Regions from separate parts of the Bacillus sp. LQ01 genome, predicted to be linked through region 1. Evidence: riboswitches for the same ligand, from Rfam matches in the RefSeq annotation. Region 1 holds a riboswitch; each other region holds the start of a gene.
The links. A riboswitch is a leader RNA that binds a small molecule or an ion and turns the genes downstream of it on or off. The one in region 1 is predicted to bind S-adenosylmethionine.
Positions count from the first base shown of each region.

Region 2: it holds a riboswitch for S-adenosylmethionine, as region 1 does, so the genes downstream of both, AC22L0_RS03620 (Na+/H+ antiporter NhaC family protein) here and mtnW (2,3-diketo-5-methylthiopentyl-1-phosphate enolase) in region 1, are expected to answer to the same signal.
Region 3: it holds a riboswitch for S-adenosylmethionine, as region 1 does, so the genes downstream of both, AC22L0_RS03550 (YezD family protein) here and mtnW (2,3-diketo-5-methylthiopentyl-1-phosphate enolase) in region 1, are expected to answer to the same signal.

Region 1 is NZ_JBYEZL010000002.1:779,715-784,228, forward strand. Features, by position in the region: gene AC22L0_RS16535 (1,2-dihydroxy-3-keto-5-methylthiopentene dioxygenase) at 1-197, opposite strand, end outside; gene AC22L0_RS16540 (methylthioribulose 1-phosphate dehydratase) at 175-813, opposite strand; gene AC22L0_RS16545 (2-hydroxy-3-keto-5-methylthiopentenyl-1-phosphate phosphatase) at 810-1,469, opposite strand; gene mtnW (2,3-diketo-5-methylthiopentyl-1-phosphate enolase) at 1,466-2,710, opposite strand; SAM riboswitch class I at 2,775-2,880, opposite strand; gene AC22L0_RS16555 (pyridoxal phosphate-dependent aminotransferase) at 2,945-4,123, opposite strand; gene AC22L0_RS16560 (carbon-nitrogen family hydrolase) at 4,138-4,514, shown strand, end outside.
Region 2 is NZ_JBYEZL010000001.1:663,212-667,725, forward strand. Features, by position in the region: gene AC22L0_RS03605 (murein hydrolase activator EnvC family protein) at 1-210, opposite strand, end outside; gene gltP (glutamate/aspartate:proton symporter GltP) at 706-1,980, shown strand; gene AC22L0_RS03615 (ribonuclease FAU-1 family protein) at 2,049-2,567, shown strand; SAM riboswitch class I at 2,688-2,793, shown strand; gene AC22L0_RS03620 (Na+/H+ antiporter NhaC family protein) at 2,888-4,204, shown strand; gene AC22L0_RS03625 (lmo0954 family membrane protein) at 4,385-4,514, shown strand, end outside.
Region 3 is NZ_JBYEZL010000001.1:651,530-656,043, forward strand. Features, by position in the region: gene lysA (diaminopimelate decarboxylase) at 161-1,477, shown strand; SAM riboswitch class I at 1,594-1,702, shown strand; gene AC22L0_RS03550 (YezD family protein) at 1,775-1,918, shown strand; gene AC22L0_RS03555 (phosphoadenylyl-sulfate reductase) at 2,006-2,710, shown strand; gene sat (sulfate adenylyltransferase) at 2,750-3,886, shown strand; gene cysC (adenylyl-sulfate kinase) at 3,899-4,492, shown strand; gene AC22L0_RS03570 (nitrite/sulfite reductase) at 4,504-4,514, shown strand, end outside.

The DNA of each region.
Region 1 (4,514 bases):
TCAGCGATTTCTTTTGAAAACACAGCTAATATTTCAGCTTTGTTTTCATCTGTTAACGAATAATTTTCATTTAAATGAGTAGGAAGTTTAGAAATATTCCATTTCTCATATAAAACGCCTTCCTCTTGTAGAAATTTAGATACTTCCACTTCATTTTCAATACGAGTATTTACTTCATGAATACGAATTTGCGCCATTAGAAACGCCTCCTTGAATTGATAATAGTTTTATATGAAATTGGAATAAAAACTCATAAGCTTCTAATCTCTTCTTTGCATCAAAGCTATCTCGGCCCCATACAGTAATACCGTGGTTACGGATTAATACTGCACCCGAATCTCCTTGTATATGCTTTCGGAAGTTTTCTCCAAGCGTTGGGATATGGGCATGGTTTTCAATAATAGGAATTTGAATTGTTGCACCTTCTTCCCAAATATCGAGTGCTTTAATAATTTCTTGATTTTGAAGGGTGACTGCATCACTATATAAATTTGTGATGACATTATTATCAGTTGTATGAACATGAAGTACGCACCCGGCATTCGTATTGTTATAAATGTGTGTATGCAATATTGTTTCTGCTGAAGGGCGTAATTCAGTCTCTAAAACGGGAACTCCTACATGATCTACTAATAGAAAATCATCTGGAGTGGTTTTTGTTTTATCTTTACCGCTTGCTGTAATAAGAAAAGTAAGTGGTTCATGGCTAACCTTTATAGAAATATTACCACTTGTTGCTGGAAACCAATTTCGTGTTGTTAACTCTTTTTTTAACTCGCTTAAGTCATACCATTGACGAAAAAGTTGTTTCATGCCTTCACCTCCAACAAAAGTTTTAATTCAGCTTGCACATCTTGAAATGTTTCAAACGGTGTATAAGCAATATGATTTTCTTCACACTTTGTAATAAGAAAATCGCGAGCGAATACTTTATCAGCTTGTTTCGCGGCTTGTAAATCAGTAATAGAATCTCCAATTACAATATGAAAGTCATTTGTATCACTTAATTTACGGATTAATGATGATTTACATAATCCGCAATGATTTTGACAATGATCATCACAAGAATGAGGCCATTTAACTGTAATAAACTCTGCTGAAAAGTCTGTTTCATTACAATAAATTTGCTCTTTTGGAATGATTCCTTGTAAGAGTGGATAGACGAAGAAATCCATTCCACCTGATATCACGTAAAAAGAAATGTTATTTTCCTTTACGAATTGTATAAACTCATGAAAACCACTACGGATTTCAGCAGTTTCTATTAAAAATTGAATAATATCATCGTGCAGATTAGTAGGTATTAATTGAAATAATCGAGAAACACCTTCTTGGATGGATAGTTCTTGTGATAAAATTTTATTCTTTACTTCTTCGGCTTCTGGTGGTGCGAATTTTTCCATAATGGACATAATGTTATCATTATTTGTAATCGTGCCATCGAAATCACAAAATACTTGAATACTCATAATTTCACCTCATAAGAGGGATTTCCCCATATTTGTAGTGCACTATGCAAATTTATGTCGTCTACTTCATGGAGTGGTTTATTTTGCAAAGTAGCATCAATTGCAGTACGGAAAGCTTTACCGCCGCCTTGCGCTCCATTTGGATGTCCGTGTATCCCGCCGCCAGCATTAATAACAACATCTTTACCGAAATCTCGTACAATAAAGGGAACGAAACCAGGATGAATACCAGCAGACGGAACAGAAAAGCTCTTCTTGAAAAATGCATCGTCTTCAGTTAAATATTTTGAGATAGCAAGAGCCTCCTCTTTTTCTAGCGCAACACTTCCGTATGGAGATGGGAATAATGAAAAGTCAGCCCCAGCATAACGTAGTAGCTTTCCAAGTAATAATGGTGATGAAACTCCATATAACTTGGATGCTGAATAAGCACCACTTACAGCAGGATGTGCCATAATAGGAACTGGGATTTCATCATCTTCTGCAAGTGATTGTAGTACATCTAGTCCGTAAGCAAATACGTTAAATAATAGAATATCAGCTCCAGCTTGCACTGCACGTTTAGCATTTTCTTTTAAATCAAAAGTTCGTCCTGTTAAATTTAAGGCATATAACGTTTTATGACCGTATGTTTCGTAGACAGATTGTAAAACTTCTTTTCCAGATACAATGCGTTTCGTAAGTGGTGTTAATGCATTTTCAAATAATATTTCATCATCTTTTACTATATCTACACCACCAATTGCTTGATCGCGTAATTGCGTTTTTAAATACCCAATGTTTCGTCCAATCATTCCTTTAAAAATACTCATTAAAAGGGGACGATCATGCACTTGTAAAAGATTTCGAATACCATCTATCCCGAATTTTGGACCAGGAAAATGTTTTTTTAACTCGTCTGAAAAAGTTAAGTCAATTAGTTTTACTTCGCCATCAAGTGATAGCTTTCCAAATGTAGTCGTTAAAATCGCTGGTAAATCTGGACTGAAGTTTAATAGCGGATATTCGATTTTAATAATTCCGCGTTTTACTTTTTTACGTAAATACGAATTGGTATATTCATGTTCAGCTAATTCCTCAACATGAATGACGTTGCCTTTATGCTGCTTTAATTGTTCTTGCAATAAGTGTGGCAAATGAGTCCAAGAGCCAATTGTTAAACCGAGTGCAATTTGCTCAGCTTTTTTTTCTAAGTTATGTGAATCATCATGGATTAAATACGTCGCTATAATTCCGCTCATTGTTATAACCTCCTAGTTAAATAAAAAAACCTCTCAGCTAAGGAGAGGTTTTTTTACAACCAGCTCCTTATCTGTCAGCGTAATGCTGCGAGAATTAGCACCGTGTCTACAATTGTAGATCGGTTGCCGGGTTTCGTCGGGCTCGTCCCTCCACCTGCTCTTGATAAGAAGTATTTAGAAATGTTTAAATTTTTAAGATAACTGAATTTTGTCAGATATTTTTCGTGTTGTCAATTACTTTTTGAAAAAATTTAATTTATCAATTCGATTAATGGCTTCTCGTAATCTATCTTCTGCATGCAAGAGACCAACACGGACATACCCTTCCCCATGCTTACCAAATCCAACACCAGGAGCAACTGCGACATGTGCTTTTTCTAGTAAAATATCAGAAAATTGCTCAGAGGTATATCCTTTTGGAACGGGAAGCCATGCAAAGAATGATCCTTTTGGAATGTCTACATTCCAACCAATTGAGTGACAGGCTGAAATAAGAGCGTTTCTTCGAGATTCGTAACTATTTACAAGGTCTATTACGCAAGACTGTGAACTTAATAGCGCTTCTCGAGCAGCATCTTGAACTGCACCGAATATACTAACATACATATGATCTTGTAATAGGTTAATTGTTTCAATCACACTTTCATTCCCTACAGCAAAAGCGATGCGCCAGCCAGCCATATTGAAAGTTTTTGATAATGTGTAAATTTCAATTCCTATATCTTTCGCACCATCTGCTTGCAAGAAACTAACAGGTTTTTGACCATCAAATCCGATAGCGCCATAAGCAAAATCGTGAACAACTAATATATTATGTTTATTAGCAAAGTGAATGGTTGCATCAAAAAAATCTTTTGATGCAGTAGCACCGGTAGGATTATTTGGATAGTTTAAAAACATTAATTTTGCACGCTCTGCAATAGAGTCATCAATGTTCGTATAATCTGGTAAAAAGTTATTTTCTGCAATAAGCGGCATTGTTTCAAAGTGTGCTTTTGCTAAAGCAACTCCGGATAAATAATCTGGATAACCTGGATCCGGAACGAGAATCGTATCACCAGGATTTGTAAAACAAATCGGTAATTCTACTAGTCCAGCCTTCCCGCCAAACAAAATAGCAACTTCAGTTTTTGGGTTTAATTCGACGCCGTATTCACGTTTATAGAATGTAGCCACGGCTTCCTTTAAGCTTTCATGTCCGCGAAATGGCGGATATTTATGATGAATGGTCTTTTCGGCAGCATCTTGTAAAGCTTTTACGATATGCTGCGGTGTTGGTTGATCTGGATTACCTTGACCTAGATTAATAACATCGTGACCAGCTGCAACGACTTTGTTAACTTTTGCAACAAGTGAAGCGAAAAATTGTGTTGGCAATGATGTTACTATCTCAGAAGGTTGAAATAATTTCATACTTTCCACCTCTTTTGAAAGTTGTTACAATTCTAGTGACAAATGATATAATCTTTCCAGTATTTTGTAAAGAAAAAAATAAGAATGGGGCTGAAAAAATGAAAGTCGCATGTATTCAAATGGATATTGTTTTTGGAGATGTAGAAAAAAATATTGAGAATGCTAAAAATAAAATAAGCGAAGCTATGAAGGAAAGGCCAGATGTTATCGTCTTACCAGAACTATGGACAACAGGATATGATTTAACGAGACTTTCTGAAATTGCAGATAGGGATGGAGTGGAAACGAAAGAAAAGTTAATAGAATGGGCGAAGCAATATGATATACATATTGTTGGTGGTTCTATAGCAAAGCAAACAGAGCAAGGCGTTACAAATACGATGTATGTTGT
Region 2 (4,514 bases), on a different contig from region 1:
ATCAATTTTCTTCTGTAATTCTTGAATTTCTTTTTCTATTTGTTCTTTCTCGACTGATTTATTTTGTAAGTCACTTTGTTTGCCTTCTAATTCAGATTGAATGTTAGATAATTTATCTTGATTCGTTTCAGCGTATGCAGGTGAAAGTAACGGGGAAGCAAAAATCGTTCCTGCTGCTAAAACACTAAACGCTGCAAATTTCTTTTTCATTGTTGTCTGACTCCTTTCCCTATGAATGTTATATATCATAAGAAGAGGGGTGTCTATCGTTGTAATCATAATGTAAAGAAAATTTTATAAAATTGCTAAGTTTTGTCGGAATTTATCATTTTTCAACTGTAATTGTCATAGTACATACATTTTATTCATATGTGTAACAAAGGTATATTTTGGAATTAATCTGTAAAATGAAGAAGGAAAGTAATCGTTTTTATGAGGTGAAATATTACTTGGAAAGCTAATAAAACACTAGTGAGGAATCGTTCTCATGTTAGGTTTTCTGACATGGGTCTGCTTTTTGTCAAGAAAATTATTTGTGTTCGGGCAAAGTTATTTTGTTGTCAGATTTAAATTTTTGATTTATGATTTTTAACAGGGACAAAATGTAGTGAATTGTCGAATAATATGTAATACTCTTAATTTCTTAGTTTTATAGAGATAGAATGAGAGATAGAGTGACACATCGAAGAGGGGGTTACAACAAATATGAAAAGAATAGGACTTGCATGGCAAATATTAATAGGGCTTGCGCTTGGTATTGCGGTTGGGGCGATTTTCTTTGATAATCCAGCTGTTGTGAAGTACTTACAACCAATTGGTGATATTTTCATCCGATTAATTAAAATGATCGTTGTACCGATTGTTGTAGCAAGTATTGTTGTTGGGGTTGCTGGTGTTGGCGATGTTAAAAAACTAGGTCGACTAGGTGGAAAAACAATTCTTTACTTTGAAATTATTACAACAATTGCAATTATTGTTGGTCTATTAATAGCGAATATTTTCCAACCAGGAAAAGGCGTAAATATGGAGCAGTTAACAAAGACAGATATTTCGAAATATACACATACGACAGAACAAGTACAAAGTCATTCATTTGCAGATACATTTGTAAATATTGTTCCAACGAACATTATGAAGTCGTTAGCTGACGGAGATATGCTTGCTATTATCTTCTTCTCTGTATTATTTGGTTTAGGTGTAGCAGCAATTGGTGAAAGAGGAAGACCAGTTCTTCAATTTTTCCAAGGTGTAGCTGACGCAATGTTTTACGTAACAAACCAAGTTATGAAATTTGCACCATTTGGTGTGTTTGCACTAATTGGTGTTACAGTTTCTACATTTGGTCTTGCTTCATTAATTCCATTAGGGAAATTACTAATTGTCGTATATGGAGCAATGATCTTCTTCGTCGTAGTTGTCTTAGGACTTACAGCGAAAATATTTGGAATCAACATTTTCCAATTCTTTAAGATTTTAAAAGACGAGCTGATCTTAGCGTATTCTACAGCAAGCTCAGAAACAGTTTTGCCAAAAATCATGGAGAAAATGGAGAAATTCGGTTGTCCGAAAGCAATTACATCTTTCGTTATTCCGACAGGTTATTCATTTAACTTAGATGGATCAACTTTATATCAAGCAATTGCGGCTCTTTTCTTAGCACAAATGTACGGTATTGATTTATCTATTACACAACAAATTACATTATTGCTTGTATTAATGGTTACATCAAAAGGTATCGCAGGTGTACCGGGCGTATCATTCGTTGTATTATTAGCGACACTTGGTACAGTAGGTATTCCACCTGAAGGCTTAGCGTTCATTGCTGGTATTGACCGTATTTTAGATATGGCTCGTACAGCAGTTAACGTTGTAGGAAACTCTTTAGCAGCTGTAGTTATGTCTAAGTGGGAAGGTCAATATGACGCTGAAAAAGGACAAGCTTATTTAAAAGAGATTTCTGAAAAGGGTCAAGCGGCTTAATTATAATATGAACAAGCTCTCACATAATATGTGGGAGCTTTTCTGTATATAGAAGAGGAGCAGACATAATGAAACGTAAATATGGTGACGGTTCTTCGTGGAAGAGGCTAATAGAAAAGAGTTATACGGTTAAGCAAGTGGAAGAGGGAATACTCGGAATACTGGATATAAAAAAGGTGAGAGAGCCTAGTTGTAAAGAATATGATGGTGAAGAACTTTGTATTGCAGCGGATCAGTATACGTGGATTCAATATTTCATAGACGGGAAAAACTTTGCGATTACCGCTATGTTAGATGATCAGAAAAAATTAGTGCAATATTATATCGATGTGGCGAAAGAATATAAAATAGACGATCGTGGTTTACCGTATTTTGATGATTTATATTTAGATGTAGTATTATTACCTAGCGGTAAGGTGTATGTATTAGATGAAGAGGAGCTAGAGGATGCTTATAAAAGTGGTGATGTCACGAAGGAAGAGTATGAGTTAGCTTGGTACACTACGAAATGGATATTAGCAACAATAAAAAATAATGAATTTTATTGGATTTCAATGTTGAAAGAAGAAATAGAAAAGTTAAAATGATTGTTGTATTCGAATTTTTGTATAATTACCAAAAAAATCTATACAAAAAATAATTGACTTTTGTTTTGTAAGCGAGTAAAGTTAGGAAAGAAATTATTATTAAAAAATAAATATGAAACCTTCTTATAAAGAGAGGCGGAGGGACTGGCCCTACGATGCCTCGGCAGCGGACTCGATTTCAGAGTGCTGTGCCAAATCCAGCAAGCGTGTGCTTGAAAGATGAGAAGAGTGTTTCTTATAGATGTATAAGACCTCTTCTCATCGGAAGAGGTCTTTTGTTATTCATTAGAAAAAGGTTGAAACTAGGGAGAGATGATACTTTGAAAGAAACGAGAGGAAATGGTTTAGCTTTATTACCACTTGGGATATTTTTGGCGCTATTTATTGGTTCTGGAATTATTACAGGTGATTTCTATAAATTGCCGATACTTGTAGCGATCTCAATTGCTGTAGGAGTCACTTTAATGATGAATCGTAAAGAAAGTTTTAATGTGAAAGTAGAGCGGTTCGCTAAAGGTGCAGGAAATCCGGATATTATGATTATGGTATTAATTTTTGTGCTTGCAGGTGCATTTTCTGAAACTGCTAAAGGAATGGGCGGAGTAGACTCAACTGTTAATTTAGCATTAACTATTTTACCGCCAGGATTTATCGTAGCTGGAATCTTTGTTATTGGGGCATTTATTTCATTAGCGATGGGAACTTCAATGGGAACAATTGCAGCATTAGCGCCGATTGCTGTAGGTATTAGTGGTCAAACTGATATCTCAATTGCGCTTGCAATGGCTACTGTTGTTGGCGGAGCGATGTTTGGTGATAATTTATCATTTATTTCAGATACAACAATCGCAGCTGTTCGTTCACAAGGAACAGAAATGAAAGATAAGTTTAAAACGAACTTTTTAATTGTGTTACCAGCGGCTATTATTACAATTGTGCTATTAGTAATAGTTACTTCAGGAAGTGACACGCAAATTAAAGCACATAGCTTTGATTGGATAAAGATTTTACCGTACGCAGGAGTACTGATTACAGCGCTACTTGGCTGGAATGTACTTATTGTATTAACTGGTGGAACTGTACTATCTGGTGTTATCGGTCTTATAGATGGAAGTTACACGTTAGAAAGTTTCTTTAAAAGTGTAACGACTGGAATGGGCGGTATGATGGAGTTAGTATTACTTGCTATATTAATTGGCGGTATGGTTGAATTAATCCAATATAATGGTGGTATTCAATATTTAATGAATGTATTAACACGTAATATTCGTTCGAAAAAAGGAGCGGAATTTGGTATTGCTGGTTTAGTGAGTATGACGAATATGTGTACAGCGAATAATACGATTTCAATTATTTTTACAGGCCCGCTTGCAAAAAATATTGCAGATCAATATGAAATAGACCCTCGTAAATCAGCGAGTGTATTAGATCTTTTCTCATGTTGTGTGCAAGGATTAATTCCGTACGGTGCCCAAATGTTAACGGCAGCAGGATTTGCAGCGTTATCTCCAGTTGAATTGTTACCGTATGCATTTTATCCAATTTTAGTTGGAGTATGTGGGATTGTTTCTATTTTAATTGGGTTTCCAAGGTTTTCGAAAGTAGCTAAGAAAAAAGAGTATCATAAAACTGCTTAATTTAATATGAATGTTAGTAATTAAAAAACGTGCAGAGAATAGACTCTGCACGTTTTTTGCGTAAAGGGCTGAATATGACTCGGTCTTAAGTCTGAGTAGAAAACGGTTCTTAAGCTCGTTATGGAAAGATGAAAAAATAGTTAAGATAAGAGTATCAAATCGAAGGGAGGCAAGCACAAGATGAAACAATTTCTAGCGTTTATCGCAGCCGGTATTTTGGCTTTAATTGCTCTTGGTAGTCTTGCTGGTATTGTAGGATTCGCAATCGGAGCAGGAGTTGTATATTGGAGCTATAAATCATTTGTGCGAG
Region 3 (4,514 bases), on a different contig from region 1:
TTGAGGAGATAACAACTCGTTTATTTTTTCAATATATATTTTTCCTAATAAGAAACGCGTGTGAACATTGTTCCGCGCGTTTTTTGTCTATCTAAAAGCGTGCTGCAATGAATAGAAGATTGGGGTTATGAGTTTTAGAGGAAATAAGGGAGGAATTTAAATGTATTTACACGGCACAAGCCGAATTAATGGGCAAGGACACTTAGAAATTGGAGGGTGCGATACGACGCAGCTAGCAAAGCAATACGGAACACCACTTTATGTATACGATGAAGAGTCTATCCGAGGAAAATGCCGAGCATTTCATCGTGCTTTTAAAGAAAGTGGTTTCTCTTATCAAGTAGCATATGCAAGCAAGGCGTTCTTGTGCATGGAGATGTGCCGAGTAGCTCGTGAAGAGAATATGTCATTAGACGTTGTCTCTGGGGGAGAATTATATACTGCGCTCCAAGCAGGATTTCCGGCATCACGTATTCATTTTCATGGAAATAATAAAACAGAAGAAGAAATAGTGATGGCTCTTCAGGCGAATATCGGTTGTTTTGTCGTAGATAATTTCTTTGAATTAGAAGTTTTACACGATTTAGCGATGCAACATGGAAAGTTTGTGAACATATTAATTCGTGTAACGCCTGGAGTAGAGGCGCACACACATGAATATATTACGACAGGCCAAGATGATTCGAAATTTGGATTTGGCGTTTCAAACGGTCAAGCGATGCAGGCAATTAGATTTGCTTTACAAAAATCCAATTATAATGTGCTAGGGATCCATTCACATATTGGATCGCAAATATTTGAAACAGCTGGTTTTGTTCGAGCGATTGAAGTTCTTCGCCAATTTTTAGTAGAAGTGAGAGAGCAAACAAACTATGTAGTAAAAGTGTTAAATGTAGGCGGGGGATTTGGAATACGCTACACAGAGTCAGATACACCATTAACTCTTGAGACATATGTGCGAGCTGTAACAAGTGCAGTGAGAGAACAATTTACTGTATGTGAATATCCATTGCCAGAAATATGGATTGAACCAGGACGTAGCATTGTAGGTGATGCTGGGACAACAATTTATACAGTTGGATCTGTGAAAGATATTCCTGGTATTCGGAAATATGTATCAGTCGATGGTGGAATGACAGATAATTTAAGACCTGCTTTATATAGCGCGCGTTATGAAGCGATGTTAGCGAATCGAGGGAATGATGAGAATGAGGAACTCGTTTCGATTGCCGGGAAATGCTGTGAGAGTGGAGACATGTTGATTTGGGATATTCATTTACCAAAAGTCGCTTCTTCTGATTTACTAGCAGTTTCCTGTACAGGAGCATACGGGTACTCGATGGCGAATAATTACAATCGGATTCGAAGACCAGCCGTTGTCTTTGCAAAAGGCGGAACATCGCAAGTAGTTGTGGAACGCGAAACATATGAAAATATTATTGGGAACGATCGCATACGTATTAAAGAGCTTGTCTAAATAGAAAAAGGGGTTGTTCGGATGGGCAATTCCTTTTTTGTAAAAATAAAATAATTAAAATATATCGGAAAACTAGGATTGAAAAAAATCAGAATTATGATAAAATACAAATACAAAGCTTATCAAGAGAAGCGGAGGGAACTGGCCCGAAGAAGCTCGGCAACCTGCTTATAGAAAGCAAGGTGCTAAATCCAGCAAAATGGAATCCATTTTGAAAGATAAGGTAAAATATATTACCGAACAGTCTTTTCGAAATGGGAAAGATTTTTTTTATGAATAAAAAGGGGGGCTGTTCGCGTGGGTGTACGGGAACATTTTGATGAAGTATCCGAGAAGATTGAAGCGATGCTTGCTGATATGAAATATGGTTCAATTACAATTGTTGTGCAAGATGGAAAAGTAATTCAGTTAGAGAAAAGTGAAAAGGTACGTTTAAAGTGAAAAGCGCTGACTAGAAAAACTAGAGGCGGTTTTAACCTATTTTCATTAGGTTAAAACCGTCTTTTTGCTTTTACAGGGGGAAAAAACATGTTGACGTATGAAACGTGGGAAGAAAATGTTGTTTCGTTTTCGGAAGAAGATGAAACAAAAGGCGCGCTATCAGTATTAAAGTGGGCTTATAAAGAATATAAAGATGAAATCGTCTACGCATGTAGCTTTGGGGTGGAAGGTATGGTATTGCTGCACCTTATAAACCAAGTAAATCCATCTGCTAAAGTTGTATTTTTAGATACAAATGTTCATTTTCAAGAAACATATGAATTAATTCAAAAAGTGCGGAGGCGATTTCCTTCATTAAATATTATAGAAAAACAACCGGAACTTACGCTTGATGAACAAGAGAAGTTGCATGGTGAGAAATTATGGGAAAGTAATCCGAATCTTTGTTGTAAGATTAGAAAAATTTTACCGTTAGAAAAATCATTAGCAGCGGAAAAAGCGTGGATATCGGGCTTAAGAAGGGAACAATCAGAAACACGTAAGCATACAAAGTTTATAAATCAAGATCATCGTTTTCAATCTATTAAAGTTTGTCCACTCATTCATTGGACGTGGAAAGAAGTTTGGCGATATGTATACAAACATAGCTTGCCGTATAACCCGTTGCATGATGTTGGCTATCCAAGTATTGGGTGTGAGAAATGTACGTTACCTGTAGGGGATGGTGGCGATTCAAGAGATGGTAGATGGGCTGGGAAAGTGAAAACCGAATGTGGTCTTCATTACCAATAAGATGAATCTTGAAATAAAGCTAAGAGAGGATATAGAAAAATGAGCATAGTAAACGAATTAGTAAACCGTATAGATGAGACATATGACGTATCACAAATTGAAAAAGAAATTAAATTAGACAATATTGCGTTAAGTGATTTAGAACTATTGGCGACAGGTGGATATAGCCCCCTTACTGGTTTTTTAGGGAAGGAAGATTATGATTCAGTCGTAGAAACGCTTCGTTTAGCAAATGGTAGTGTGTGGAGTATACCGATTACATTACCGGTAACAGAAAAAGTCGCAGAAAGCCTGAAGGTTGGAGAGGAAGTAAAGCTTGTCAACAATGGAAATATATACGGTGTCATTCAAATAGAAGATATTTTTGTACCAGATAAAGAAAAAGAAGCGTTACTTGTATATAAAACAACGGATGAGGCTCATCCAGGAGTGAAAAAATTATATGAACGACCAAACGTTTACGTTGGAGGAACTATTATTCTAACAAAACGCTTTGAAAATAATCAATTTCCTTCTTATCATTTAGACCCAATTGAAACGAGGGAAGCATTTAAAAAACGTGGGTGGAAAACAGTGGTCGGATTTCAAACGAGAAACCCGGTACATCGTGCCCATGAGTATATTCAAAAATCTGCTCTTGAAATTGTAGATGGTCTCTTTTTAAATCCGCTCGTCGGAGAAACGAAATCGGATGATATTCCTGCTGATGTAAGAATGGAAAGCTATGAAGTACTTCTTCAAAAATATTATCCGAAAAATCGTGTCTTTTTAAGTGTATTTCCTGCTGCCATGCGTTACGCAGGACCAAGGGAAGCGATATTTCATGCGTTAGTAAGAAAGAATTTTGGATGTACCCACTTTATAGTAGGGCGTGATCATGCTGGAGTAGGAGATTATTACGGAACGTATGAAGCGCAAGAAATCTTCACAAATTTTACGATAGAAGAGTTAGGAATTACACCACTATTCTTTGAACATAGTTTTTACTGCACCAAATGTGAAGCGATGGCTTCAACGAAAACATGTCCGCACGGAAAAGAAGATCATGTTATTTTATCGGGTACGAAAGTAAGAGAATTATTAAGAAACGGTGAGATTCCGCCAAGTACATTTAGTCGTAAAGAAGTAGTGGAAGTGCTAATTAAAGGCTTGAAAAAAGAAGTAGTAACAGAATAGGGAGAGAACGAGATGGATACGAATATTACTTGGCATACAGCTTCGGTTTCAAAAGATGAGAGAAGAGTGAAGAATGGACATCATAGTTTTGTAATTTGGTTTACTGGTTTATCAGCTTCGGGTAAATCTACAGTAGCGAATGCGGTCGCTCGTAAACTGTTTGAAAAGAATATTGGAAATTATGTGCTGGATGGGGATAACATTCGCCACGGTTTAAATAAAGACTTAGGATTTTCTGAAAGTGATCGCATGGAAAATATAAGACGTATTGGCGAAGTGGCAAAGTTATTTGTAGATCAAGGAGCAGTTGTCCTTACAGCATTTATTTCACCATTTCGAGTAGACCGCAAACAAGTAAGAGATTTATTAGCGGCAGATGAATTTATTGAAATTTTTGTGAAGTGTCCGATTGAAGAGTGTGAGAAACGTGATCCGAAAGGACTTTATAAAAAGGCAAGAAAAGGTGATATTAAGGATTTCACAGGTATTGATTCGCCTTATGAAGAGCCAGAGCAAGCGGAATTAATTGTAGAAACGCACAAATATTCTATTGAAGAATGTGCAGAACAAATCGTGAAGTACTTACAAGAGCGTAGTTTTATATAGGGGGATAAACAATGAGTTATGA